3 regions of the Pseudoxanthomonas sp. LjRoot143 genome follow, and region 3 is predicted to be linked to each of the others. Evidence: predicted binding sites of a transcription regulator. Region 3 holds the regulator's gene; each other region holds the start of a gene.
What was found. The regulator HrcA, encoded in region 3, represses chaperone genes, less so after heat shock. The targets are predictions, from matches to a motif close to TTNGCACTCNNNNNNNNNGAGTGCNAA.
Positions count from the first base shown of each region.

Region 1: rpoH (RNA polymerase sigma factor RpoH) is a predicted target of HrcA. The motif match lies at 1,649-1,675, and genes of this name have one in related genera.
Region 2: ACSQ1W_RS16110 (co-chaperone GroES) is a predicted target of HrcA. The motif match lies at 1,703-1,729, and genes of this name have one in related genera.

Region 1 is NZ_CAXUPM020000002.1:62,934-67,068, reverse strand. Features, by position in the region: gene ACSQ1W_RS21340 (dipeptidase) at 1-575, shown strand, start outside; gene ACSQ1W_RS21335 (metal-dependent hydrolase) at 648-1,493, shown strand; gene rpoH (RNA polymerase sigma factor RpoH) at 1,687-2,565, shown strand; gene ACSQ1W_RS21325 (hypothetical protein) at 2,701-4,128, shown strand.
Region 2 is NZ_CAXUPM020000001.1:3,314,135-3,318,269, forward strand. Features, by position in the region: gene groL (chaperonin GroEL) at 1-1,257, opposite strand, end outside; gene ACSQ1W_RS16110 (co-chaperone GroES) at 1,362-1,655, opposite strand; gene cutA (divalent-cation tolerance protein CutA) at 1,860-2,195, shown strand; gene ACSQ1W_RS16120 (protein-disulfide reductase DsbD family protein) at 2,200-4,135, shown strand, end outside.
Region 3 is NZ_CAXUPM020000001.1:1,434,634-1,438,768, reverse strand. Features, by position in the region: gene dnaK (molecular chaperone DnaK) at 1-588, opposite strand, end outside; gene grpE (nucleotide exchange factor GrpE) at 698-1,219, opposite strand; gene hrcA (heat-inducible transcriptional repressor HrcA) at 1,261-2,310, opposite strand; gene recN (DNA repair protein RecN) at 2,399-4,066, shown strand.

The sequences.
Region 1 (4,135 bases), on a different contig from region 3:
ACGCCAGCGATGCGGTGTTCGATCAGCTGCTCGCCTTGTCGCGAGCTCCGATCGTGCTCTCGCATACGAGTGCGGATGCCCTGTACGACCATCCGCGGAACATCGATGACGCCCGGCTTCGCCAGCTCGCGGCGAAAGGTGGCGTCATCCACGTCAATGCGTACGGTGGCTACCTGATCAACATCCCGAAGATCCGCGAGCGCGAGACAGCCATGGATGCACTCGGCGAGAAGTACGGACCCGAGAGCCGGCTCGCGGTGGATCGTGTTCCGTCTTATCTGGCGGAACGGAGGGCGATCGAGGAGCGCTATCCGGTCAAGCGGGCGACCTTCGACAACTACATGGCGCACGTGCTTCACATCCTGAAGGTGGCCGGCGTGGATCATGTCGGCATCGGTGCTGACTGGGACGGTGGCGGCGGCGTGGCAGGGCTGGAAGACGTCAGCGCGTTGCCCAGGATCACCGAAGAGCTGCTGGCGGCTGGTTACACGGAGCAGGATGTGCGGAAGATATGGAGTGGCAATCTCTTGCGCGTCATCAGGGAGACGCAGGCGATCGCTTCGTCAGACGGCTGAAGCCGTCCGCGTTGTGGCGGAATGCGGCGCGAGGAGAGACGTTCGGACGGGTGACCCTAAGAGGGAGGCATCATGGAAGAGTCGATCACTGCCAGGCGATTCACCGCCGCGTTTCCCCGTGACATTCCCCGGCACTGGTTGCCGGAGAATGAAGTCGTTTCGTCGCTGCTCAACGCCTACACCATCTTGGTGCCGGCCAATGAAGCCTTCTATATCCGCACGCTCAACGCCTGCTTACCGGAGTTGCGAAGTGACGTCCTGCGCCAGCGCTGCCAGGCGTTCATCCGCCAGGAAGCGCAGCATGGCGTTGCGCACAAGCGTTACTGGGAGAATCTGGATGCGCAGGGCTACGCGTATCGGGGTATAGAACGCACGGTCGACCGGGGCATCTTCCGTGTGATGGATCGTATCGCACCGCTGTGGTTGCGCGTGTCGCTGGTGAGTTGCGTCGAACACATCAATGCCTTCCTCGGCTACGAGTTCCTGACGCAATCCATCCTTGCGGATGCCGATCCGCGCGTGCGCGACCTGATGGAGTGGCACTTCGCCGAGGAGATAGAGCACCGGGCGGTGGCGTTCGACCTGCTTCAGGCGGTCTCGCCCCGCTATCCCGTACGGGTACTGGGAGCGGTGATGACCATCTCGCTCTTTTATCTGCTGCTCATGGGACTGGCCGCGTCGCTGCTGGTGCAGGATCGCCGGCTGTTGCGGTTGGCCACGTGGCGCCAGCTGACGCACCATTTCGGCGCCGGGCACGGAATGGGCCGCCGGACACTGCGGCATTTGACGGACTACCTGCGCCCCAGCTTCCATCCTTCCCGTCTGGCGGCGGACGCCGATGCCATGGCCGCCACGGTGCTGCAGCGGCAGGCGACGGCCGAGCCGCCTTCCGTCATGCCGATGCCGCCGCGGACCTGAACGAAAGCCCATTCTCCCCCTACCCGTCGGACCTCAGGGGATGGCAACGGCGGACAATAATGTCTGCAAGCCGTTGATTGCAAAGGTGGCTGCGCACGGACTGGATCAACGGCGGTTCGTTGCATCGCTGGAACAATACGGAACTTCCGGCACGGTTAGCAGTCGAACCCCCCGACTGCTAACATCCATGCCCATGAGCCAGAACACCCCCACTACCGCCCTGGTCACCAACAACCTGCCGATCCCCAGCGCCCTGGGTTCGCTCGACGCCTACATCAGCGCCGTGCACCAGATTCCGGTGCTGACGGTGGAAGACGAGCGCGCGCTCGCCAACCGTTACCGCGAGGAAGAAGACCTCGACGCTGCCCGCGAGCTGGTGCATTCGCACCTGCGTTTCGTCGTGCATGTGGCGCGTGGCTACAATGGCTACGGCCTGCCGCTCGGCGACCTGATCCAGGAAGGCAACATCGGCCTGATGAAGGCGGTGAAGCGCTTCGATCCCGACATGGGCGTGCGCCTGGTCAGCTTCGCGGTGCACTGGATCCGTGCCGAAATGCACGAGTTCATCCTGAAGAACTGGCGCATCGTGAAGGTCGCCACGACCAAGGCGCAGCGCAAGCTGTTCTTCAACCTGCGCAAGTCGAAGACGCGCCTGGGCTGGATGAACGCTGAAGAAGTCAGCGTCATCGCGAAGGACCTCAACGTGTCCGAACGCGAAGTGCTGGAAATGGAAGCGCGCCTGTCCGGTCGCGACATCGGTTTCGATGCGCCGTCGGACGAGGACGAGGAGCACGCACCGCCGTCGCCGGCGAGCTATCTGGTCGCGCGCGACGAGGATCCGTCGCAGGCCTACGAGCGTGCGGACAGCGAAGACAACCAGATGGAGCTGCTGCGCGAAGGCCTGGCGAATCTGGATGAGCGCTCGCGCGACATCATCAAGCGTCGCTGGCTGGATGGAGAGAGCAAGGTGACGCTGCAGGAACTCGCCGACGAGTACGGTATTTCCGCCGAGCGCGTCCGCCAGGTCGAAGCCAACGCGCTGAAGAAGATGAAGGCGTTGTTCGCCGCCTGATCTTCCTTGTTCGTGGTGTGATGTCGAAGAGGCCCGCGATGGGGCCTCTTCGCTTTTGTGGCGCGCTCGTCGGTGGATGTGCTCCACTACGCCGCGACCCGCCAACGGCGGCATGACAACCAGAAGGAGCAGGGCATGATGGGGTGGGGCAACAAGCGGCGGACGCTGTTCTCGTGGGGGCTGGTGATGGCGTGCGGCCTGACGATGTCGAGCGGCATGGCCGCAGCGGGCTTGGCCGATGACGGCAACACGAAACCCACCCCGGCACAGGAGGGCGTCCGGTTCTCCATCGATCGCGAAGAATACGATGCACAAGCCCGCGCGGCGATGCAGGTGGATCCGGTGGTCGCTGCGCACCTGGGGGCGATCCGCAAAGTCGCGCTCGACGACGCGGCGAGCATGGACGAGCCCGGTCCGGACGTGCTGGTGTTCGATGTCGAAGGCAGTCGCGGCAAAGGACGCGTCACCGCGCGCTTCATCACCGTCAGCGCCACGCAGGAGGCGCTGGGGCCGGGCATGCTGGTCATGGCCGATGGCACCCGCCACGAGATCGAAGGCGATGCCGACGCGCTGGCCGCGGAAGGCGAGGGTCACGGTCACGACGATGAGGAAGACGTCGAAGCCGGCGCCGGCCTCTTCATTCGCCAGGCACAGGAGGCGGCGCAGCGCTATCCGCTGATCCGCCAGCACATCGGCCAGATCGCCGCTTTCGAGCTCGACAGCGATGCCACCGGTGCTGCGCCCGGCATGAACACGTTCGTGTTCGACGTCGCCGGCGACAAGGGCCGCGGCCGCCTCGAGGCCGATTTCATCACCGTCAGCGCCGACACCGAGCGACTCGGCAAGGGCGTGCTGACGCTGGCCAATGGACGCAAGCTGTCGTTCGAAGGCGAGCCTCGCGGCGGAGACGAGCCGGAGGACGGCATCGATGCCACCGACCTGTTCGCAGGCGACAACATCTTCACCCGGCAGGCGCGCGTCGCCGTGCAGCGCTACCCGTTGGTACAACAGCACATCGGTACGTTGAGCGCGTTCGACATGGACGTGCTGGGAACCGGTGAAGCCGAGGGCGCGGACGAGTTCGTCTTCACGCTGGTCGGCGACAAGGGCCGCGGTCGCATCCTTGCCGAGTTCATCACGGTGGATGCCGATACCGAGCGGCTGGGCAAGGGCGTGCTGACGCTGGCGGACGGCCGCGAGTTCGCGTTCGAAGGCGAGCCCCCGATGGAAGGCGAACTCGCGGCGCCACGCACCGATGCGGACCGCGGCGAGGCGCCTGAGACCTTCGCGCGCCAGGACGGAATCTTCGTGCTGCAGGCCAATGCGGCGATGCAGGCGCACCCGGTCGTGCAGCGCCATATCGGTGACATCCGCGAAGCGGCGTTCGACCGCGATGCCTCATGGGCCGCGGAAGGCGAGCGCTATGTCTTCGATCTGAAGGGCAGCAAGGGCGCCGGTCGACTCGAAGCCGAGTTCATCACCGTCGATGCCGACAACGAGCGCATTGGCGAAGGCGAACTCGTGATGGCGGACGGCAAGCGGTATCCGCTGGGCGGGAAGTGAGCCGCGC
Region 2 (4,135 bases), 1.9 Mb from region 3:
CAGCGCCACGCCACCACCCGGGACCACGCCTTCTTCCACCGCCGCACGCGTGGCGTGCAGGGCGTCTTCGACGCGGGCCTTCTTTTCCTTCATTTCGATTTCGGTCGAGGCACCGACCTTGATCACGGCCACGCCGCCGGCCAGCTTGGCCACGCGTTCCTGCAGCTTCTCGCGGTCGTAGTCGGAGGAGGTCTCCTCGATCTGCGCCTTGATCTGCTTGATGCGCGACTGGATGCGCTCGGCATCGCCGGCGCCGTCAATGATGGTGGTGTTCTCCTTGGAGATCACGACCTTCTTCGCACGACCCAGGTCGTTGATGGTGGCCTTCTCGAGCTGCAGGCCGACTTCCTCGGAGATCACCGTGCCGTTGGTCAGCGTGGCGATGTCTTCCAGGATGGCCTTGCGGCGGTCACCGAAGCCCGGCGCCTTGACGGCGGCGACCTTGACGATGCCGCGGATGGTGTTGACCACCAGCGTGGCGAGGGCTTCGCCTTCCACTTCCTCGGCCACGATCAGCAGCGGCTTGCCGGCCTTGGCGACGCCTTCCAGCACCGGCAGCAGTTCGCGGACGTTGGAGACCTTCTTGTCGTGGATCAGGATGAAGGGGTCGTCGAATTCGACCTGCTGCGACTGCTGGTTGTTGATGAAGTACGGCGACAGGTAGCCGCGGTCGAACTGCATGCCCTCGACGACGTCGAGTTCGTTCTCCAGGCCCGAGCCTTCTTCAACCGTGATCACGCCTTCCTTGCCGACCTTCTTCATGGCTTCGGCGATGATGTCGCCGATGTTGCTGTCGGAGTTGGCCGAGATGGTGCCGACCTGGGCGATCGCCTTGTCGTCGGCGGTCGGCTTGGAGAGCTTCTTCAGCTCTTCGACGGCGGCCTTCACGGCCTGGTCGATGCCGCGCTTGAGGTCCATCGGGTTCATGCCGGCGGCGACGGCCTTGGAGCCTTCGCGGATGAACGCCTGCGCCAGCACGGTGGCGGTGGTGGTGCCGTCACCGGCGTTGTCGGAGGTCTTGGACGCGACTTCCTTCACCATCTGCGCGCCCATGTTCTCGAACTTGTCGGCCAGTTCGATTTCCTTGGCGACGGAGACGCCGTCCTTGGTGATCGTAGGGGCGCCGAAGCTCTTCTCGAGCACGACGTTGCGGCCCTTCGGGCCGAGGGTGGCCTTGACGGCATTGGCGAGGATGTTCACGCCGCGCACCATGCGCGTACGGGCGTCTTCACCGAAACGGATATCTTTGGCTGCCATGTGCAACTCCAGGAATTTTGAGAGTGGTTCGTGCGGCGGGCGCGGAGCCCGCCATCAAGAGGATTGCGGTGACGTGGGCGGCGGCGCGGAGCCGCCGCGCGCGATCAGCCGAGGATCGCGAGGACGTCGTCTTCCTTGATGATCTTGTACTCGACGCCGTCCTGCTTGTAGGCCGAACCGGAGTACTGACCGTAGATCACCTTGTCGCCGACCTTGACCTTCGGGGCGCGCACGCCACCGGTGGCTTCGACGAACTTGCCTTCGCCGACGGCGATGACTTCACCCTTGGTGGGCTTTTCCTTGGCAGCGTCGGGAATGATGATGCCGCCGAGGGAGGTTTCTTCGGCTTCGATCGGCTTGACCACCAGACGGTCGTACAGCGGCTTGATATTGCTCATGTCAATCCTCTTAAGTGATTGATTGGACTAGGAAAGGGGCAGCGATGTTAGCACTCGCCTCAGGGGACTGCCAACGCCGCGGGTACAAAAACCCGGCCAGGCCGGGATGCAGGGGATATTGGGTGCCCCGGAAGGCTTTCAAGGGCGGGCGCGCAACTTTGTCGCAGGAGGCTGGCGGACGGGGTCTGCAATAATCGCCGGCCCATGCCCGTCTTCCTGATCCTGTCCACCTGCCCGGACGCCGACACCGCCCAGCGGCTGGCGCGGACGCTGGTGGACGAACGGCTGGCCGCCTGCGTGAACCTGCTGCCCGGCGTGGTCTCGACCTACCACTGGCAGGGCCAGGTGGAGCAGGCCACCGAAGTGCAGCTGCTGGCCAAGATCACCGCCGACCGCCGCGACGCCTTGATGGCGAGGCTGGCGGAGCTGCATCCCTATGAACTGCCGGAGATCCTGGCGGTCGAAACCGCCGCCGGCCTGCCCGCCTATCTGGACTGGGTGGCCGCGGAAACCCGGGCCGACGCCCGCGCCCCCGAGTGACCCGATGACGCTGATCCGTTCCCTGCTCGCCTGCCTGCTGCTCCCCCTGGCCTCGTTGGTCGCCCCGGCCGCGTCCGCCGCGATCACCCAGGGCGACCTGCTGCCGGTGGATGAGGCCTTCGTGTTGACGGCCACCGCGCCGTCGCGCGACCGCATCGAGATCCGCTGGAAGATCACCGAAGGCTATTACCTGTACCGGCACCGGACCGGCGTGGAGGCCGATGCGGGCTTCGCCGCACAGCCGCTGCAGTTGCCCAAGGGCAAGGCCTACCGCGACGAATTCTTCGGCGACGTCGAAACCTACCGTGGCGAACTGGTCGCCACCCTGCCCGGCCAGCCGACCGCGTCGACCGACAGCGTTACCCTGAAGATCAAGTACCAGGGCTGCGCCGACGCCGGCATCTGCTATCCGCCGCAGACGCGCACGCTGAAGGTGGCCCTGCCGCCGGCCGAGGCCACCAACGCGACTTTCGTACCCCTGGGATCCGGCGCTCTCACCAGCGGTCTGCTGGGCCAGAAACCGCAGGCCGGCATGGACGCACTGCCGCTGCCGTCGGAACAGGCGTTCGCCTTCGAGGCGATCGCGTTCAATGGCAACGAACTGCTGCTGCGCTTCACGCCGGCACGCGGCTACTACGTCTACCGCGACCGCACGTCGATGGCGCTGGAAGGCGCACCGGGTATCGCGCTGCAGACACCGCGCTGGCCCAAGGGCAAGGCGCACCGCGACGAACACTTCGGCGACGTCACCGTCTATTTCGATCAGGCCGAAGTGCCGGTGCCGCTGCGGCGCGAAAAAGCGGACGCCACGCAGGCCACGCTGCGCGTCACCTTCCAGGGCTGCCAGACCGACGGCATCTGCTATCCGCCGATGACGCGGCGCGTGAAGCTGTCGATTCCCGCCGGCACGATAACGCCGGCCAGCACGCCCGACGTACCGGCGCCCGCCGCCGTCGCACCACTGCCGACGAGCACGACGCCGCCCGCCACCACACCGGTCGCTGCGCCGGACGCCGCCACAGCGACCACGCCCGCCGCCGCCGAGGTCGAACGCACGCGTCCTCCGGAAGATGTACTTGCGCGCAACCAGGGCAGCGCCACGTCGCTGCTCGTCGCACTCGCGCTGGCACTGGCCGGCGGCCTGATCCTCAACCTGATGCCGTGCGTGCTGCCGATCCTGTCGCTGAAAGCGCTGTCGTTGGCCGAAAGCGGGCAGAACGAAGGCGACGCCCGTCGGCGTGCACTCTGGTACACCGCCGGCGTGCTGGTCAGCTTCGTTGCCGTCGGCGCGCTGGCCATCGCGTTGCGCGCCGCGGGTCAGGCGCTGGGCTGGGGCTTCCAGTTGCAGCAGCCATGGCTGGTCGGCCTGCTGGCCTATGTGATGTTCGCCGTGGGCCTGAGCCTGTCCGGCGTGTTCGCCATCGGCCATCGACTCGCTGGTGCCGGGCATGGCCTGGCCTCGCGACGCGGTCCGGCCGGCGATTTCTTCACCGGCGTGCTGGCAGTGGTCGTGGCCAGTCCGTGCACGGCGCCCTTCATGGGCGTGGCGCTCGCGTACGCCTTCACCGCGCCCACCCCGCTCGCATTGCTGGTGTTCGCCGTACTTGGTCTGGGACTGGCGTTGCCATTCCTGCTGATCGGCTTCGTGCCGGCGCTGGCGAACCGCCTGCCGCGACCCGGCGCATGGATGGAGACGCTGAAGCAGGTGCTCGCCTTCCCGATGTACCTGACCGCCGTGTGGCTGCTGTGGGTGCTCGGTAAACAGCGCGGCATCGACGCGGTCGGCCTGGCGCTGGTCGGGCTCGTACTGTTGGCGCTGGGGCTGTGGTGGTTCCAGCGCGCGCGCGTTGCCGCGTCGCCGCTGCCCCGCGTGCTGGCGCTGACGCTCGCCGCCACCGCGCTGGTGCCCTTGCTGATGGTGCACCGCTTGCCCGTGGCGT
Region 3 (4,135 bases):
ATAGACCACGATCTTGCGGTCCGCCCCGCCCTCGCCCTTATCCAGGCCGTAGGCCAGTGCGGCGGCGGTGGGTTCGTTGATGATGCGCTTGACGTCCAGGCCGGCGATCTTGCCCGCGTCCTTGGTGGCCTGACGCTGGCTGTCGTTGAAGTAGGCCGGCACGGTGATGACGGCTTCGGTGACGGTCTCGCCGAGGAAGGCTTCGGCCGTCTTCTTCATCTTCTCCAGGATGCGCGCGGAGATTTCCTGCGCCGACAGCTTCTTGCCGTCGCTCGTCTGCACCCAGGCATCGCCGTTCTCGTGCGCGATGATGTCGTACGGGACCAGGTCCAGGTCCTTCTTCACTTCCGCGTCGGTGAACTTGCGGCCGATCAGGCGCTTCACCGCGTAGAAGGTGTTCTTCGGGTTGGTCACGGCCTGGCGCTTGGCCGAGGCGCCGACCAGCACTTCGCCGTCCTTCGTGTAGGCCACGATGGAGGGGGTGGTGCGGTCGCCTTCCGAATTCTCGATGACGCGGGCCTTGCCGCCGTCCATGATCGCCACGCACGAATTGGTCGTGCCCAGGTCGATGCCGATGATCTTGCCCATTTGAATCTCACTCCCTAGCGAATTCTGATGTTGGACCCGGCGATCGGCCGGGTGGATGGTCCCGATATAGGGGTGCGATGACGCGGTTCAAGCGCCGTCGCGAGGGCATTCAGTCGTGCTTGGCCACGACCACCAGCGCCGGGCGCAGCAGGCGGCCGTTGAGCACGTAACCCTTCTGGAACACCTGCACGACGCTGCCCGGCGCCGCACCGGGTGCATCGGCCTGGCTGATCGCCTGGTGATGTTCCGGATCGAAGGCTTCGCCGGTAGGGTCGACCAGGGTCAGGCCGTTGTCGCCGGCGACCTTCAGCAACTGCTTGAAGGTGAGCTCCAGACCGTCCTTCAGCGGACTGGACTCGGCGCCGGCGGCGGCCAGGCCAGCGTCCAGGCTGTCGAACACCGGCAGCAGGTCGCCCAGCAGGCGCTCGTTGGCGAACTTGCGGGCCTGCTCGATATCGCGGGCCACGCGCTTGCGCTGGTTTTCCAGGTCGGCGCGCTCCAGCAGCGTGGTGGCGCGCAGCTGGTCCAGCTCGTTGCGCAGCGTTTCCAGCTCTGCCAGCAGGGCGGCGTCGGTCTCGGCGGCATCCGGCACCTGGCCGGACGGAAGGTCGTATTCGTGCTGCTCGTTCATTTCGGTTCCCTGGCGGCAGGTCCAGCCGCCCAACCGGGAACCTATGGGGCCGTGGATTCCGGATTCAAGGCCGCACCCAAGACATCGGCCGCTGCCTGCACCACCGGAATCACCCGATCGTAGGCCATGCGCGTGGGCCCGATGACGCCCAGCACGCCCAGCACCTGCCCGCCCGCCATGTACGGCGCGGTGACCACCGAAACCCCGTCATGCGGCGCCAGCCCGGTGTCCTCGCCGATGAAGATCCGCACGCCCGGTGCCCGGATCGTGCGTTCCAGCAGCTGCAGGATCTCGCGCTTGCGGGCGAAGGCCTCGAACAGATCGCGCAGCCGCTCAAGGTCGGACAGCTCCTGCACGCCCATCAACCGGGTCTGGCCTGCCAGCACCACGTCGTCGCCGGGCGGGGCCAGCGCCTGCTCGGCCAGTTCGATGGATTCGGCCAGCAGCCCCTCCATTTCGGTCTGCGCCCGGCGAAGATCGCGCAGCAGGTTGGCGCGGATCTCGGACAGCGGCCGGCCCGCGAACTGGGTGTTCAGGTAATTGGAGATGCGCTCAAGCTCGGAGCGCTCGTAGGGGCGCCGCGTCTCGATGACCCGGTTCTGCACATCGTTGTCGGCGAACACCAGGATGGCCATCACCCGCTGCCCGTCCAGCGGCACAAAGTCGATATAGCGGAAGGCGAACTGCTCGCGCCGCGGCACACTGACCACGCCGACGAAATGGGTCATGGCCGACAGCAGCTCGGACGCGTTGCCCAGCAGCGCCTGGGTGCCGGCGCCGGCGGACAGTTCGGCGCGCAGGCGCGCCACCTCGCCGTCCCCTAGCGACTTCACCTGCACCAGGCTGTCGACGAACACCCGGTAGCCCTGTGCCGTCGGGATCCGGCCGGCCGAGGTGTGGGGCGAGCTCAGCAGCCCGACTTCCTCCAGCTCGGACAGGATGTTGCGGATGGTCGCCGGACTGACCTCCAGCCCGGCATGGCGGGCCAGCGTCTGCGACCCCACCGGTTCGCCATCGTGGATGTAGCGCGAGATCAGCGTGCGCAGCAACTGGCGGGCGCGCGGATCCAGCGGGGGCGATGGCGTGTTCATGGCAGCTAGATAACGTCGCGCCCTCGCCTTTGCAAGCCGGCCGCCGGGTGTCTCAGTCGGTGAGCCGGCTCCGCTTACAATCCGCCGCATGCTCAGACATCTCGCCCTGAAGGATTTCGCCGTGGTCCGCGCCGCCGAACTGGAGTTCGGTGACGGCATGACCGTCATTTCCGGTGAAACCGGCGCCGGCAAGTCGCTGCTGGTGGATGCCCTCGGCTTCCTGTCCGGCCTGCGTGCCGACAGCGGCGTGGTCCGCCATGGCGCCGAGCGTGCCGAGCTGTCCGCCGAATTCGCCGCCGCCCCCGGTTCGCCGGCGCAGGCCTGGCTGGCCGACAACGAGCTGGACGATGACGGCCAGTGCCAGTTGCGCCGGGTGATCCGGGCCGACGGCGGCTCGCGGGCCTGGATCAACGGCCGCAGCGTGACCCTGTCGCAGCTGGCCGAACTGGCCGGCCGCCTGGTCGAGATCCATGGCCAACACGAACACCAGGCCCTGCTCGCCCGCAACAGCCAGTTGGACCTGCTCGATGCCTTCGCCCGCAACGACCGCGAGCGCACCACGGTGCGCGACGCCGCCCGTTGCTGGACGGCCCTGCTACGCGAACGCGAGCAGTTGTCGGGCCAGGGGGATGTGTCCGACCGGATCAACTATCTGGAACATCAACTGGTCGAGCTGCAGCGCGAAGATCTGTCGCCCGCCGCGCTGGACGCGCTGGTGGTCAGTCACCGCCGCCAGGCGCACGCGGCCGGCCTGATCCAGGCCTGCGACGCGGCGCTGGGCCAGTTGGCCGGCGACGATACGCCCTCGTTGACGCGCCAGTTGCAGCAGGTCCGGGCCGATCTCGCCCGGCAGGCCGAACACGAGCCGCGCCTGCGCGACGTGGATGCGCTGTTGGACGGCGCCGCAATCCAGATCGAGGAAGCCCTGTCCCTGCTTGGCCAGGTGCGCGACGACCTCGACGCCGAACCGATGCAGTTCGACGCACTGGAACGCAAGCTCGCCCGCGTGCACGACCTCGCGCGCAAGCACCGCGTGCCGCTGGACGGCCTGCAGGAGCAGAACGACCGCCTGGCCGCCGAACTGGACTCGCTGCGCGGCGCTGGCGAGCGCCTGCTCCTGCTCAACGGTGAGATCGAGACGGCCAAGGCGCAGTGGCGCGATGCCGCCGCCACGCTGACCCGTACGCGTCAGCAAGCCGCGAAGTCCCTGGGCGACACTACTACGGCACTGATCGCCGAACTGGGCATGGGCGGAGGCCGGTTCGAGATCGCGCTGGAACCCCTGGAAGGCGAACGTCCCGATCCGACCGGTGCCGAGCGTGTCGAATTCCTGGTCTCGGCCAATGCGGGTCAGCCACCGCGCCCCCTGCGCAAGGTCGCTTCAGGCGGCGAACTCGCACGCATCTCGCTGGCGATCGAAGTCGCCGCGCTCGGTCTGGACGCCGTGCCCACCATGATCTTCGATGAAGTGGACACCGGCATCGGCGGCGCCGTGGCCGAGATCGTCGGCCAGAAACTGCGTGCACTCGGTGCCGAGCGGCAGGTCCTGTGCGTCACCCACCTGCCCCAGGTCGCCGCGCAGGGCCATGCCCACTACCGGGTTAGCAAGGCACCCGTGGACGGCATGACCCAGAGCGCCGTCGAGAAGCTGGGCGCGAAACAGCGCGAAGAGGAGCTGGCCCGCATGCTGGGTGGCGTGGAAGTCAGCAAGGAAGCCCACGCGGCCGCCAAGCGGCTATTGGCCAACGCGGTCTGAAGGCATCCGGCCATTCTTGCTGTGGGAGCGACGTAAGTCGCGATGTGGCTTCACCGACGACGCTGCTTC